4 regions of the Allobosea sp. 10L422 genome follow, and region 4 is predicted to be linked to each of the others. Evidence: predicted binding sites of a transcription regulator. Region 4 holds the regulator's gene; each other region holds the start of a gene.
What was found. Region 4 encodes PhoB, which activates phosphate uptake and scavenging genes when phosphate is short. Its sites were predicted from a motif close to TGTCATNNANCTGTCAT; they were not measured.
Positions count from the first base shown of each region.

Region 1: the regulator PhoB is predicted to act here: its motif matches at 2,113-2,129, upstream of AC1DEZ_RS10890 (glycerophosphodiester phosphodiesterase).
Region 2: the regulator PhoB is predicted to act here: its motif matches at 1,230-1,246, upstream of ugpB (sn-glycerol-3-phosphate ABC transporter substrate-binding protein UgpB).
Region 3: the regulator PhoB is predicted to act here: its motif matches at 2,011-2,027, upstream of AC1DEZ_RS17185 (esterase-like activity of phytase family protein).

Region 1 is NZ_JBFTJI010000004.1:177,856-181,544, forward strand. It holds gene AC1DEZ_RS10880 (amino acid ABC transporter ATP-binding protein) at 1-352, shown strand, start outside; gene AC1DEZ_RS10885 (hypothetical protein) at 518-796, shown strand; gene AC1DEZ_RS10890 (glycerophosphodiester phosphodiesterase) at 905-2,065, opposite strand; gene AC1DEZ_RS10895 (hypothetical protein) at 2,231-2,371, opposite strand; gene AC1DEZ_RS10900 (RsmB/NOP family class I SAM-dependent RNA methyltransferase) at 2,556-3,689, shown strand, end outside.
Region 2 is NZ_JBFTJI010000008.1:140,413-144,101, forward strand. It holds gene ugpB (sn-glycerol-3-phosphate ABC transporter substrate-binding protein UgpB) at 1-1,156, opposite strand, end outside; gene AC1DEZ_RS17140 (fumarylacetoacetate hydrolase family protein) at 1,352-2,530, shown strand; gene AC1DEZ_RS17145 (methylated-DNA--[protein]-cysteine S-methyltransferase) at 2,607-3,503, opposite strand.
Region 3 is NZ_JBFTJI010000008.1:149,801-153,489, reverse strand. It holds gene deoA (thymidine phosphorylase) at 1-913, shown strand, start outside; gene AC1DEZ_RS17190 (2-hydroxyacid dehydrogenase) at 910-1,854, shown strand; gene AC1DEZ_RS17185 (esterase-like activity of phytase family protein) at 2,095-3,453, shown strand; gene AC1DEZ_RS17180 (SPW repeat protein) at 3,650-3,689, shown strand, end outside.
Region 4 is NZ_JBFTJI010000009.1:90,409-94,097, forward strand. It holds gene pstB (phosphate ABC transporter ATP-binding protein PstB) at 1-633, shown strand, start outside; gene phoU (phosphate signaling complex protein PhoU) at 841-1,560, shown strand; gene phoB (phosphate regulon transcriptional regulator PhoB) at 1,572-2,270, shown strand; gene AC1DEZ_RS18190 (hypothetical protein) at 2,378-2,557, shown strand; partial or broken gene AC1DEZ_RS18195 (hypothetical protein) at 2,570-2,769, shown strand; gene AC1DEZ_RS18200 (DUF3175 domain-containing protein) at 2,813-3,097, opposite strand; gene AC1DEZ_RS18205 (SpoIIAA family protein) at 3,114-3,500, opposite strand; gene AC1DEZ_RS18210 (LysR family transcriptional regulator) at 3,555-3,689, opposite strand, start outside.

The DNA of each region.
Region 1 (3,689 bases), on a different contig from region 4:
GATCCCCGAGCAGGCGGCGAAATATCCGGGCCAGCTGTCCGGTGGCCAGCAGCAGCGAGTGGCGATCGCCCGCTCGCTGTGCATGAGCCCGAAGATCATGCTGTTCGACGAGCCGACCTCGGCGCTCGACCCCGAGATGGTCAAGGAGGTGCTCGACACCATGGTCTCGCTGGCGGAGGAGGGCATGACCATGCTCTGCGTCACGCACGAAATGGGCTTCGCCCGCCAGGTCGCCGACCGCGTCATCTTCATGGATGCCGGCCAGATCGTCGAGATGAACACCCCGAACGAGTTCTTCAAGAACCCGCAGCATGAGCGCACCAAGCTCTTCCTCAGCCAGATCCTGCACTGAGGAAGAACAGCTTAGCGAGCGATGGAAGCGCGCCGGCCTTGCCGGCGCGCTTTTTCGTTTGGCAAGCAGTTCCTAGGGTGCGCGAAGCATCTTCGACTGCAGCTGAAGCTTTCTACGGAACGAGTCTCCGTCCGGTGCGTTGATGGCGCAAACGGAGGATACGCGATGAAACGTTTTGTCCCAATCATTGCTGTTGCTCTTCTCGCGAGCAGCGGCGCCTATGCTCAGTCGATCAACATCGGTCCAGGTGGCGTTAGCGTCGACCCCCGTACCCCCCATGAACGGGCAATCGATCGCGAGATGCGTCAGGACCGTTATGATCGCACGCCTGAACGCGAGTGGCGCCGCGCCAACTACTATCGCGGCGACGATTGCCGCACCGTCACGACCGAGCGTGAGACGCCGCGCGGCGTCGTGAGGCGCACGACCCGCATTTGCGATTGACCGATTTGAAGGGGAGCGGGCGAGAAGCCCGCTGAAGGCCAGGCCCCGTGGCGAATTTCGCCGCGGGGCTTGGCTTGTCCGGCTGTCGGCCTCGTCCGACGGGATGGCTTACTTCGCGTCGCGCGCCTTCACGGCCTGATCCGAGAAATCCGAAAACAGGCCATCGATGCCGAGCGCGAAGAATGCCTTGTACTCGGCCGCGGCGTCGCCCTTGAAGTCCGAGGTCAGCCGCTTGGGCTCGCTGCGGAAGGTCCAGGTGTGGACCAGAAGGCCGGCGGCATGGGCGTCCTTGACCACGTTCGTCGGCGCGATCAGCGTGCGGTCCTGCTCGTCGATCTTGCCGTCACCGTTGAGATCCTTCGGCTTGCCGTCCTCGCCAATGGTCTGCTTGCCAGCAAGGATATAGGGCTTCCAGGGGCCGACGCCGTCGGCGTAGGTCGCGATCTCCTTGAGCCCTTCAGCGGAGAGCATGTCCTGGAAAGTCCGCTTGTCGCCGAGCACCGCGAAGTCATAGGGGCGGTCGAACGGCGCCACGAGAGTCACCTTGCCGTCCTTGTCGACATCGTCGCCGTCGACGAGCTGCACGAGGCGCAGCTGCGTCTTCTTGCGCAGGTATTTCAGATTCCCGGTCTCGAAGCTCTGGATGAACACCGGCGAGGTCTTCTCGGTCCAGCCGGCCGCCTTGAGCATGTCGAGCAGTTTGTCCTCGAAGGCGAGGCCCAGCGAGGCGTGATAGGTCGGGTGCTTGGTCTCGGGATAGATGCCGATGGTGCGGCCGGTCCGGGCGCTTTCCGACTTGGCGAGGTCGATCACCTCCTGAAACGCCGGAATCTGGTACTTGCCGTTTTGCGACTGGTCGCGATCGGCGAAGGCCTGCTTGGCACGCAGGGTCTTGATCTCGGCCAGGGTGAAGTCGTTGGCGAACCAGTCGGTGGTGTCGATGCCGTCGACCTTGCGCGTCGTCTTGCGATTGGCGAATTCCGGTCGGTCGGCGACGTCGGTGGTGCCGCTTAGCATCGGCTCGTGCCGCACGACCAGGACGCCGTCCTTAGTTGAAACCAGGTCGGGCTCGATGAAATCCGCGCCCATCTCGATGGCGAGCTTGTAGCCCTCGATCGTGTGCTCGGGCATGTAGCCGCTGGCGCCGCGATGGGCGATGATCAGGGGCTTGCGGCTGTTGGAAGCGGATGCCTCCTGGGCGGGCGCCGCAAGCGGCTGCATGGCCAGTGCGGCGAGGAGCGATGTCGAGAGAAGCAGCGTTTTTTTCATGGTTTGACCCGGCTCGCGGAAATGCGCGCGAAGTTAGGTCGAGTGATGTGACAGCCCCATGAAAAGATTGCTTCGTTTTGCCGTCAGCTCAGGCGCCATGCGGCGGGCGACAAAAAAGCCCGCGCCGGCAATACCGGGCGCGGGCTCGTTCGTATCGATGTCGGATCAGCGGCGGTTCTCGAGGGAGGTCTTCGCATCGAGGCGCTTGGAGGCCGGCGGCGTGAAGTCCTGCTGCGGCTGGGTTGCGCAAGCGGCAAGGCCGAAGGCGACAAGGCTCAGAATGACGATGCGGCTGGCGCTTTTCATGTGCGGATATCCTGATGGCCGCGAGATGCGGTTGCATCGTCTTTCCCCTTGTGAAAGGAGCGCGTCAAGTGCATGCCGCATGGGGCACCATGCCTCGGCGTGATATTTGAACCGGTCGAAGCACACTACACTCACCGCCTTGCGGGCGCCGGGCCTGATTTGCCTGCGCCAGGATTGAAGCACCATGACGCCAGCCGCCCGGATCAGCGCCGCCATAGAGGTGCTGCAGGACATCATCGAGCGCCGCCGCCCGGCGGCCGATGCGCTGAAGGATTGGGGGCTGTCGCGTCGCTTCGCCGGTTCGAAGGACCGCGCCGCCATCGCTTCGCTCGTCTACGATGCCCTGCGGCGCAAGGCCTCGTCCAGCTATTCGATGGCGTCCGAAGAGCCCCGCGGGCTGGTGCTCGGCATGCTCGCCGGGCTGCGCGGCCTGCCCCGCGACGAGATAGCAGCGCTGTTCTCGGGCGAGAATCACGCGCCCGCTCCGCTCACGGCTGACGAGACCGCACTCCTGGCCGCCTTCTCGGACGATGGGGCGCCCGCCTGGGTGCGGGCGGACGTGCCCGAATGGCTCTGGCCGTCGTTCGAGGCCGGCTTCGGTGAAGCTGCGACGGCGGAAGGGCAGGCGCTGGCCGCCCGTGCGTCGATCGACCTGCGCGTCAACCGCCTGAAGGCCGGCCGCGACGACGTTCTCCGGGATCTCGCCCACCATCAGCCGGAGACCGGCGCCTGGTCTCCCGATGCGCTGCGCTTCCAGCCGGGCCATGACGGGCGCGGCCCCTCGCTGCATGCGGAACCCGGCTTCTTCGCCGGCGCCTTCGAGGTGCAGGACGAAGGCTCGCAGCTGGTGACGTTGCTCGCGGGCGCGCGACCTGGCCAGACCGTGATCGATCTCTGCGCCGGGGCAGGAGGCAAGACACTGGCGCTCGCTGCGCTGATGGCCAATCGCGGCAGTCTCTACGCCACCGATCTCGATAGCCGCCGGCTCGCGCCGCTGCATGACCGCGTGGCGCGCTCGGGCGCGAGCATCGTCGAGGTGCGCATTCCGCGTTCGCGCGGCCATGAGCCCTTCGCCGACATCGCCGGACAGGCCGATCTCGTGCTGGTCGATGCGCCCTGCACCGGCTCCGGCACCTGGCGGCGCAACCCGGATGCGAAATGGCGCGTGCGCCCCGGCGCGCTGGCCGAACGGATCAAGGATCAGGCCGAGGTGTTGGCGCGCGCGGCCAAGCTGGTGCGCCAGGGTGGGCGCATCGCCTACATCACCTGCTCCATGCTGCCTGAGGAAAATGACGAGGCGATCCGTGCCTTTCTTGGC
Region 2 (3,689 bases), on a different contig from region 4:
CGGTCGGGGTCTTGTTGGTCAGCTCGAGGATCGGGGTCTCGAGATAGGGCTTGTCCTTGTAGAAGCCCGACGCCTTGACCTTCTCATAGGCGGCCTTGGTGATCGGCAGATAGCCGGACTCGGTGTGCAGCTTCACCTGACGRTCGACATCCGAGAGGAAGGTGAAGAACTTGGCGACGCCCTTGTATTCGTCAGCCTTCTTGCCACCCATCACCCACAGCGAGGCGCCGCCGATGATCGAGTTCTGCGGCGCGCCCTGCACATCGGGATAATACGGCATCGGCGCGTTGCCCCAGTCGAACTTGGCGTTCGCCTTGACGTTGCCGAAGAAGCCCGAGGAGGTCAGGAAGATCGGGCATTCGCCCGAGGTGAAGCGGCCTTCGCCATTGTTGGTGCGGCCGGAGTAGTCGTAGGTCTTGTCCTTCTGCAGCTCGACCAGATTGGTCCAGTGCTTGAGGAAGGCCGGGCTCTTGTTAAAGTTCAGCACGGCGTCGAAGCCGGCCATGCCGTTGACCTTGGTCGAGAGCGGGATGTTATGCCAGGCGCCGAACTGCTCGATATTGGCCCAGGTCGCCCAGGCGTTCGAGACGGCGCACTTGTCGTAGCCGGCGGCCTTCAGCTTCTTGGCGGCCTCGAAGGTCTCGGGCCAGGTCTTCGGCGGCTTCGCCGGGTCGAGGCCCGCCTTCTTGAAGGCGTCCTTGTTGTACCACATCACCATCGAGGACGAGTTGAACGGCATCGAGAGCATGTCGCCCTTAGCCGTCGAATAATAGCCGGTGATGGCGGGGAGATAGGCGTTCGGATCGAACTTCTCGCCGGCTTCCTTCATCACCTCATGAACCGGCTTGATCGCGCCCTTGGCCGACATCATCGTGCCGGTGCCGACCTCGAAGACCTGCAGGATGTGCGGCGCCTGGCCAGCGCGGAAAGCGGCGATGCCGGCGTTCAGCGTGTCGGGATAGGAGCCCTTGTAGACGGGAACGACCTTGTAGTCCTTCTGCGAGGCGTTGAAGTCCTCGGCGAGCTTGACGACCACGTCGTTGTTGGCGCCCGTCAGGGCATGCCACCACTGGATCTCGGTCTGCGCCAGAGCCGGCGAAGCGCCAGCGAGCGCAAAGGCGGCGACCGACATCAGGATGCGCGATTTGATGCTCATGGAGTGTCTCCCTTCCGCGGGCGGGCGCCGCCGCGGTTCTTGTCGTTGGTGCGCAAGCTAGCATGAAGCGCAGGCGACAGTTCAATGACAAAACGACGACAGTTTTTGCAAGGCACTTATGGCCGCGGCCGGCTTGCGCATTCACGCATAAACGGCTGATCTGCGCGTCCTGCCTCGCCTTTTCCGGACCGCATCATGACGAGCCTCGTCCTTTCCGCCTCGACAACCCTGCCGCAGGATGCCGGCGCCGCCGCGCTGGCCGGCCGCGTCTGGCGGCCCGATCTCGGCGGCCCGGCAGTGGTCACGCTGCGCGATGGACAGCTCGTCGACATCACAGCCGAATTCCCGACCAGCCGCGACCTCTGCGAGAGCGCTGATCCGGCGGCCGCGCTGCGCACCGCGAAAGGCGAAGCTCTGGGCTCGCTCGTCGACATCCTGGCCAATACGCCCGTCGACGGCCGCGATCCGAAGCGCCCCTGGCTGCTCTCGCCGCTCGACCTGCAGGCGGTGAAGGCGGCCGGCGTCACCTTCGCCGTCTCGATGCTGGAACGCGTCATCGAGGAGAAGGCGCGCGGCAACCCGGCCGCCGCCGCGACGATCCGCACGGAGATCGGAAAACTGATCGGCGACGACCTTTCCAAGCTGAAGCCCGGCTCGCCCGAGGCGATGCATCTCAAGGAGGTGCTGATCAAGCAGGGGGCATGGAGCCAGTATCTCGAAGTCGGCATCGGGCCGGACGCCGAGATCTTCACCAAGGCGCCGGCGATGTCGACGGTCGGCACAGGTGCCGATGCCGGCCTGCATCCGGCGTCGAGCTGGAACAACCCGGAGCCCGAAATCGTCCTGATCGTCGCCTCGGACGGGCGGATCGTCGGCGCCACGCTCGGCAACGACGTCAATCTGCGCGATGTCGAGGGCCGCTCGGCCCTGCTGCTCGGCAAGGCCAAGGACAACAACGCGGCGGCAGCCGTCGGCCCCTTCATCCGCTTCTTCGACGCCGGCTTCACGCTCGATCACATCCGCAAGACGACCGTGACCCTGACGGTGGAGGGCGAGGACGGCTTCACGCTGGATGGCTCGTCCTCGATCGCCAAGATCAGCCGCGACCCGGCCGACCTCGCTGCACAGATGATCGGCCCACATCACCAGTATCCGGACGGGGCGGCGCTCTATCTCGGCACCATGTTCGCGCCGATCAAGGACCGCGACGCACCGGGCAGCGGTTTCACCCATAAATACGGGGACATCGTCACCATCGCCGCGCCCGAGCTCGGCAGCCTCGTCAACCGGATGAAGCGCACCGACGCCTGCGAGCCCTGGACCTTCGGCGCCTCGCATCTGATGCGCCACCTCGCGAAGCGCGGGCTGCTTTAGGCGGAGCAGGCAAAGGGCGCGGGCGGATCGCGCTCGCGCTCTTCTGGGACATGTATCTCCGATGTAGGCAGCAAGCTCAGCCAGTGATCGCCTGACCCGCCTCCCAGCCGAGGATGGCGCGCTTGCGCGTCAGACCCCAGTGATAGCCGGTGAGGGCGCCTGACTTGCCGATGACGCGGTGGCAGGGCACCACGAAGGAGATCGGGTTCTTGCCCACCGCCATGCCGACGGCGCGCGCGGCACTGGGCTTGCCGATATGGCTGGCGACGTCGCCATAGGTCGTGGCGCAGCCGACCGGGATCCGGAGCAGAGTCTCCCAGACCCGGACCTCGAAATCCGTGCCGATCAGCACGACGCGCAAGGGCGTCTCGGCCGTCCAGGCCTTGGGTTCGAAGATGCGGGCGGCATAGGGTGCCGTCAGCACCGGATCGTAGTGATAACCGGCATGCGGCCAGCGACGCATCATGTCGGCCAGAGCCTCGGCGCGCCCACCGACGACCTTGCCGCCGTCGACGCTGTTGGAGACCCAGCCCAGCCCCGCGAGCCCGCGATCCGTGACCACGATCAGCGCCTCACCGAAGGGAGAGGCATGGAAGCCGTAGGAGAGCTTCAGCCCCTCTCCGCCGAGCTTCCATTCGCCGGGCGACATCGCCTCATGCGTGACGAAGAGGTCGTGCAGCCGGCCGGGGCCGGAAAGCCCGACTTCAAGCGCAGTGTCGAGGATGCTGGCCGAGGAGGCCAGCAGGCCCTTGGCGTGGTCGAGCGTGATCGCCTGCAGGAAGGCCTTGGGCGTCAGGCCGCACCAGCGCCGGAAGAGATGATGGACATCGGTCGGCGTTGCGCCGGCCGCATCCGCGATCGCCTCGATGGTCGGCTGCTCGCGCCAGTTATGCGTGATGAAGGCCAGGATGCGGCGGACCGTATCGTAGTCCGAGCCCGGCGCCACGGCAGGGAAATCGGCCTCGCTCGGCATGGCTTCGGCAGCGCGCGCCAGCACCGCATCGGAAAAACGCGTCGGGGTCATCGCCGTTTTCATCGGAGCATGAGCGTTCATGGCTTGAAACCTCGCATCATTCGTCATGATGCGAATCTAGGGCGCCGACCATGCCGTTCCCACCCGAAAGCTGACAAGGGCCGGCTTGCAGCCGCTATAGTTTCC
Region 3 (3,689 bases), on a different contig from region 4:
TCTGTTCCGCAAGGTCGTGCGGGAGGTCGGCTGCGCCATCATCGGCCAGACCGCCGATCTCGCCCCGGCTGACAAGCGGCTCTATGCCATCCGGGACGTGACGGCGACGGTCGAAACGATTCCGCTGCTGGTCTCCTCGATCCTGTCGAAAAAGCTCGCCGCCGGACTGCACGGCCTCGCCATGGATGTGAAGTTCGGTTCCGGTGCTTTCCTGCCCGACTACGCCAAGGCACAGGCGCTGGCGCAGGCTCTCGTCGCCGTCGCCAACGATTCCGGGCTGCCGACACACGCGCTCTTGACCGATATGGACGAGCCGCTCGCCTCGGTCGCCGGCAATGCGCTCGAGGTCGCCTATGCGCTCGACCATCTGACCGGCCGCCGCCGCGAGGCGCGCTTCCATGAGGTCACGGTCGCGCTGGGCGCCGAGATGTTGCTCCTGGGCAGGCTCGCCGCCGATCTCGATGCCGCGCGCGAAAAGATCGAGAATGCCTTCGCCTCGGGTGCGGCGGCCGAGCGCTTCGCGCGGATGGTGGCGGCGCTCGGAGGACCGACGGACTTGCTGGAAAAGCCGGCAAATCATCTCGCCTTTGCGCCGATCGTGAAGCCGGTCTTCGCCGAAACGGCGGGGTCGGTCGTCGCGGTCGACACGCGTGCGGTCGGGCTTGCGGTCGTCACGCTCGGTGGCGGCCGCGTCCGCCCGCAGGACCCGATCGACCATGCCGTCGGCATCGTCGAACTGGCTGGCATTGGAGCCGAGATTGGCGCGGAGCGTCCGCTCGGGATCATCCACGCGCGCGACGAGGCGCAGTTCGCCGCGGCGAGTGCGCGCTTGCGCAAGGCCTATTGGATCGGTGAGGGTGCGGCGCGCGGCCGGCTCGTCGCGGAACGGATCACGGAGAGGGTGTCGGCATGAGTTTGCTTCTGGCCATGACGGGCTGGCATGTCGAGGACTGGCGCGCCAGGTTCCAGGCGCTGCTGCCGGAGATGCCGATCGTGGTTCTCGGCGAGCCCTTCGACCGCCGCGCCGTCCATTATGTCGCGAGCTGGAAGCACCCGGCCGGCAGCCTGACCGGTCTGCCCAATCTCGCCGCCATCTTCTCGCTTGGCGCCGGCGTCGATTTCCTCTTCGCCGACGACAAGCTGCCGGCGGTGCCGATCGCCCGCGTCGTCGATCCCGATCTGACCACGCGGATGAGCGAGTACGTCGTGCTGCACTGCCTGATGTATCTGCGCCAGCAGCACCGCTACCTCAGCCAGCAGCGCGAAAGGCTCTGGGAGGACGATCGCAACCAGCCAGCGGCCCGCTCGGTTCGCGTCGGCATCATGGGGCTGGGCGAACTCGGATTGGATGCCGCCGCCAAGCTCAAGGTCATCGGCTTTGACGTCGCCGGCTGGAGCCGCTCGCCGAAGAGCATCGAGGGGCTGCGCACCTTCTCGGGTGAGGAGGGCATGAAGGAGTTCCTGGCGCGGACGGACATCCTCGTCTGCCTCGTGCCGCTCACGCCGGAGACGCGCGGCATCATCAACGCCGGGCTGATCGCAGGGCTGGCGCAGGATGGTCGCCTCGGAGGTCCGTTCGTGATCAATGCCGGCCGCGGTGGCTTGCAGGTGGAAGAGGATATCCTGGCGGCGCTCGAAGCCAGCACGCTGAAAGGCGCGACGCTCGATGTCTTCGAGACCGAGCCGCTGCCGACCGCCTCGCCGCTCTGGACCCATCCGGGCGTGACGATCACGCCGCATAACGCGGCGATGTCGGAGCCTGAAGCGATCGCTTCGCTGATCACGGCGCAGATCAGGCGCCTGGAAGCCGGCGAGCCCCTGCAGCATGTGGTCGATCCGGCCAGGGGGTACTAAAGGATCGGCCGCTTCTGTGGCTGTTCAGCTCCAGTCCTCATGCTGAGTGCCGCGAGAGCGGCGTCTCGAAGGATGGTTCGAGCGTACACTGGAACACCCTTCGAGACACAGGCTTCGCCTGTTCCCCAGGATGAGGGCTGGCGAGTTCAAATGCCCCGTCACCGAACGGTCGCCGCGCTGTCGTCGGGTCGCAATCCGGGCGGGCGAAGCGGGTTGGTCATTTCCAGCCCGGAGAATTTCATGCGCTTGTCGCTCGCCTTTGCCCTGCTCCTGTCCTCGACCATTCTCGCCGGGGCCCAGGACGCCCAGAAGGAGTTTCCGTCGAAGCTCGTCGGTCACGCCCTGCTGCCGGCGAACACGATCATCCCGGCTCCTGCCGATGCGCCGGCCGATCTTAAGGTGTCCGGCAAGTTCGTAACCCCGGGCAAGCGTGTCGAAACCGTCGGTTCGGTGATGGGCACCTCGGGCGGCCGCCCGACAGGTCTTTCCACGCCATTCGCCGGCCAGCCCGTGCAGGGCTTCTCCGGCATCCGCTCGCTCGGCAATGGCGAGTTCCTCGTCCTGACCGACAACGGCTTCGGCTCCAAGGTCAATTCGCCCGACGCGATGCTGTTCTTCCATCGTCTCAAGGCCGATTTCGACAAGGGCGCGATCGAGCGTCTCTCGACCATCTTCCTGCACGACCCCGACAAGAAGGTGCCGTTTCGCATCGTTCATGAGGGCACCGAGAAGCGCTATCTGACCGGCGCCGATTTCGATCCCGAGTCGATCCAGCCGATCGGCGGCAAGTACTGGATCGGCGAGGAGTTCGGCCCCTACCTCATCCGCGTCGATGCCAACGGCAAGGTCGAGGCGGTGTTCGAGACCACGGTCGATGGCAAGCCGGCCCGCTCGCCGGACCATTACGCCGTGACGACGCCCGGCGCACCGAACCAGTCCGTCGAATTCAATGTCCGCCGCTCCAAGGGCTATGAGGGCATGGCGCAGTCTCCCGACGGGCGCTTCCTCTACCCGCTGCTGGAGGGGCCGCTCTGGAACGCCGAGACCAAGGGCAATGAAGAGGTCGACGGCAAGGAAGTGCTGCGCATCCTCGAATTCGATGTCGCCAACGAGAAGTGGACCGGCCGCTCCTGGTACTTCCCGCTGGAGCAGAAGGGCCTCGCCATCGGCGACTTCAACATGATCGACGCGACGACGGCGCTGATCATCGAGCGCGACAACGGCGAAGGCACTGCCGACAAGGCCTGTGCCGCCGGACAGAAGGGCCCGGACTGCTTCCACGACCTCGCCAAATTCAAGCGCATCGTGAAGATCGAGATGACCGACGCCAATGTCGGCAAGCCCGTGCGCAGGATCGGCTTCATCGACCTGATGAAGATCGCCGACCCCGACAAGAAGGCGAAGCAGGGCGCCATCGACGGCGTGCTGCCTTTCCCGTTCTTCACCATCGAGAACGTCGACGTCGTCGATCTTGCCAAGGGCATCATCGTCGTCGGCAACGACAACAACCTGCCGTTCTCGTCCTCGCGTGATCCCAAGAAGGCGGATGACAACGAACTCGTCCTGCTCTCGGTGAAGGAACTGCTCGACGCGAAGTGAGAACGCCCGCATCGCTGGCTCGGTTGGGCGCAGCGATGCGGCTCATGTCGTCTTGCCCGGCGGTCGGATTCGATCGGCCGCCGGGCGTTCCTACTCTGTTCTTGAGCTATTGCTGACCTGAGCGTATAATAAAAATGACCAAGCGCCTCATGCGCGAGGCGTAGTGGTTGGATGATCGTCACCGATGGAGGTGATCATGTTGACCGCGAATACAAACGTCAGGCGACCGCAGGACT
Region 4 (3,689 bases):
GGCAAGTCGACCCTGCTGCGCATCTTCAACCGGATCTACTCGCTCTATCCGGAGCAGAAGGCCACCGGCGAGATCATGCTCGACGGGCGCAACATCATCTCGAACGATGTCGATGTGAACGAGCTGCGCTCGCGCGTCGGCATGGTGTTCCAGAAGCCGACGCCGTTCCCGATGTCGATCTACGACAACGTCGCCTTCGGCATCCGCCTCTACGAGAAGCCGCCGAAGTCCGAGCTCGACGACCGCGTCGAAGGCGCTCTGCGCCGCGCCGCGCTCTGGGACGAGGTCAAGGACAAGCTGAAGAGCTCCGGCATGGGTCTCTCCGGCGGCCAGCAGCAGCGCCTGTGCATCGCGCGCACCATCGCGCAGAAGCCTGAAGTGATCCTGTTCGACGAGCCGACCTCGGCGCTCGACCCGATCTCGACCGGCAAGATCGAGGATCTGCTGGAGCAGCTGAAGAGCGACTTCACCATCGCCATCGTCACGCACAACATGCAGCAGGCGGCCCGCATCTCGCAGTATACCGCCTTCATGTATCTGGGCGAGGTCGTCGAATTCGCGCCGACCAACACCATCTTCATGAACCCTGCCAAGAAGCAGACGCAGGACTACGTCACCGGCCGGTTCGGCTGAAGACCGGTTTCAAACCAGCAGCCCTCATCCTGAGGAGCCGCGCGAGCGGCGTCTCGAAGGATGGTCCAGGAGGCTCCGGAACCAACCGGAGCATCCTTCGAGACGCAAGCTTCGCTTGCTCCTGAGGATGAGGGCTGAGGGTCGAGCATGCCGACCTGAAAACGACGACGCTGCACCGGCGCTAATGATCTAGAGGACACGCCGCCCATGACCGACCACATCGTCCGCTCCTACGATACCGATCTCGAAGGCATCCGCCGCAGCCTCGCCGAAATGGGCGGCATGGCCGAGCGCATGCTCGGCGATTCGACCGTGGCGCTGGTGCGCCGGGACACCGGCCTTGCCCAGAAGATCATCACGGCCGACCAGCGCCTCGACAACCTCCAGCGGGACGTCGAGGAAAAGGCGGTACTGACCATCGCCCGGCGCCAGCCGCTCGCCAACGACCTGCGCGAGCTGATTTCGGCGATCCGCATCGCCGCCGATATCGAGCGCGTCGGCGATCTCGCCAAGAACATCGCCAAGCGCGCCGTCGCCATCGCCGGCCAGTTCCAGCCGCCGCACCGCGCCGTGGTCGGGCTCGAGCACATCAGCCGCCTGGTGCAGGCGCAGCTCAAGGACGTTCTCGACGCCTACGCTGCCGGCAACGAGCAGAAGGCGCTCGACGTCTGGCGCCGCGACGACGAGATCGATGCGCTCTACACCTCGCTGTTCCGCGAGCTCCTGACCTATATGATGGAGGATCCGCGCAACATCACCTTCTGCACGCATCTCCTGTTCTGCGCGAAGAACATCGAGCGCATCGGCGACCACACCACCAACATCGCCGAGACGATTCACTATCTCATCACCGGCGACTCGCTCGACGTGAACCGGCCGAAGCTCGACACGACCAATATCGAGGTCGAGGCGATCACCGGGAACTGAAGTAGATCATCATGGCCGCACGCATCCTGATCGTCGAGGACGAGGAGCCGCTAACCCTGCTGCTGCGCTACAATCTCGAGGCCGAGGGTTTCGAGGTCGACAGCGTCGCGCGCGGGGATGACGCCGAACTGCATCTGCGCGACCACACGCCTGATCTCGTGCTGCTCGACTGGATGCTGCCGGGCCTTTCTGGCATCGAACTCTGCCGCCGCTTGCGTTCGCGGCGCGACACCGAACGCGTGCCGATCATCATGCTGACGGCGCGCGGCGAGGAGACCGAACGCGTGCGCGGGCTCGCGACTGGCGCGGACGATTATGTGGTGAAGCCCTTTTCGCTGCCCGAGCTGATCGCGCGCATACAGGCGCTGCTGCGCCGCGCCAAGCCGGGCCATGTCGCGGGGCTGCTCGCCGCCGGGGATCTGGAACTTGACCGCACGACGCGGCGCGTCCGCCGTGCCGGCAGCGAGCTGCATCTCGGCCCGACTGAGTTCCGGCTGCTCGAGTTCTTGATGCAGGCGCCCGGCCGCGTCTATTCGCGCGCCCAGCTTCTCGACGCCGTCTGGGGCCGCGACGTCTATATCGATGAGCGCACCGTCGACGTTCATGTGGGCCGGCTGCGCAAGGCGATCACGCCGGCCAATACCAAGGATCCGCTGCGGACAGTCCGCGGCGCCGGTTACGCCTTCGACGAAACCTTTGCGCGCAGCTGAGCGGCGCTGCAGCTCTGCTCTTCATCGCAACTTGCCGTGAACCTTGCCCGCACGCTCGCGTTGATCGTGAAAATCAACGCGAGCCAGAGGAGGTCGCCGTGAGCAAGATGCCGCCCATCCCGCCGGCCAATCGAAGCGACAAGGGTCCGGGCGAGCCGGATCATGCCGAGCGCGATCTGCGCAGCGCCAGAGGTGGCGAGCGCCGACCGAGCCAGCCTGATCAGCAGGGCCAGCAGGGCAATACCCGCATCAACACGACCCATCAGGGTCTGCAGCAGGATCGTTGAAGAGGTTGCCGAATGTCGACCTCGACCAAGGCGCCGCAGACCATCCGGCACGGCGACCCGGCTCATCCCATGAGAACGCGAAGAAGCCGCCGGACATCCGCAAACCACCTGCCGATGACAACCGGCGGCACGCTCGCGTTTCGGGTGGCGGCGGCGAACTTGTCAGCCACCACTCGCATGATCCGGCGCGCAAGGGAGGCAGGGCGCCATGAGAACCGGCCTTCAGGTTGATCCTGAAGGGTGACGGCAGGCGCTTCAGCCCTCTCGGTGGAAGAGGCGGCGCAAGCTGTGCTTGGCCGCTTCCAGAGTCCTGCGGCGCTCGGCCGGCAGTTTCCGGCCGGCACGGTTGATGTAGAAGGTGAGCATCGACATCGCCGAGCGATAGGGGCCCGATTTGCGCCGGCGGCTGTGCTCGGCCGACCGCTTCAGCGAGCGCGCGATCTGGCGCGGATCGCCACGCGTGAACACGGCTTTCTCGAAATCGAGCGCGTTGCTCCGGCTGGTGATATCGGCCGACCATCTGTGCTTGTGGACGAGCATGGCGTCCTCCTGTCGGTCAGGCGTTTGGTCCGCCCTCGATGTCGCCGGCCCAGGTCAATGCGGTCTCGTACTCCTCCGGCTTGAAGGTGCGAACAGTCACGAAGGGGATCGCCGGATTGAGCAGGTCGACGAAGGCGGCAAGCCAGCCCCTGTCGGTGATCACCGCCTCACGCGGGAAGCGTTGCAGCTCCCACAGCTTGCCTAGGCTGTAGCGCGCATCCTTCCAGGCGGCAGCCAAGGTCATATCGGTGAAATCGGTAAGGTCGGCGAGGATGCCGACTTTCTCGTGTCGTGCGAGCTTCGCGTCGATATCGGCCATGATCCCGTCGAGATCGTCGCTGGTCAGCGTCTGCGACAGGCGGTAGGCGCCGACATGGTCCGGGGCGGGCAGGATCGTTAACATGACTCCTCCTTGATCCAGACAACGCGGGGCAAGAGCGGAAGTTTCGCGCGATGATCAGGCGGCTGAGGATCCACGGGTGGCGGCATCGAACCGCGCGGCTTCGGAGCGTAGCCAGCCGACGAATTCATCGAGGCCGGGGCGTTGCGGCTGGCCCAACGGGCGGATGAGCCAGCAGCCCGTCGCGCTGGT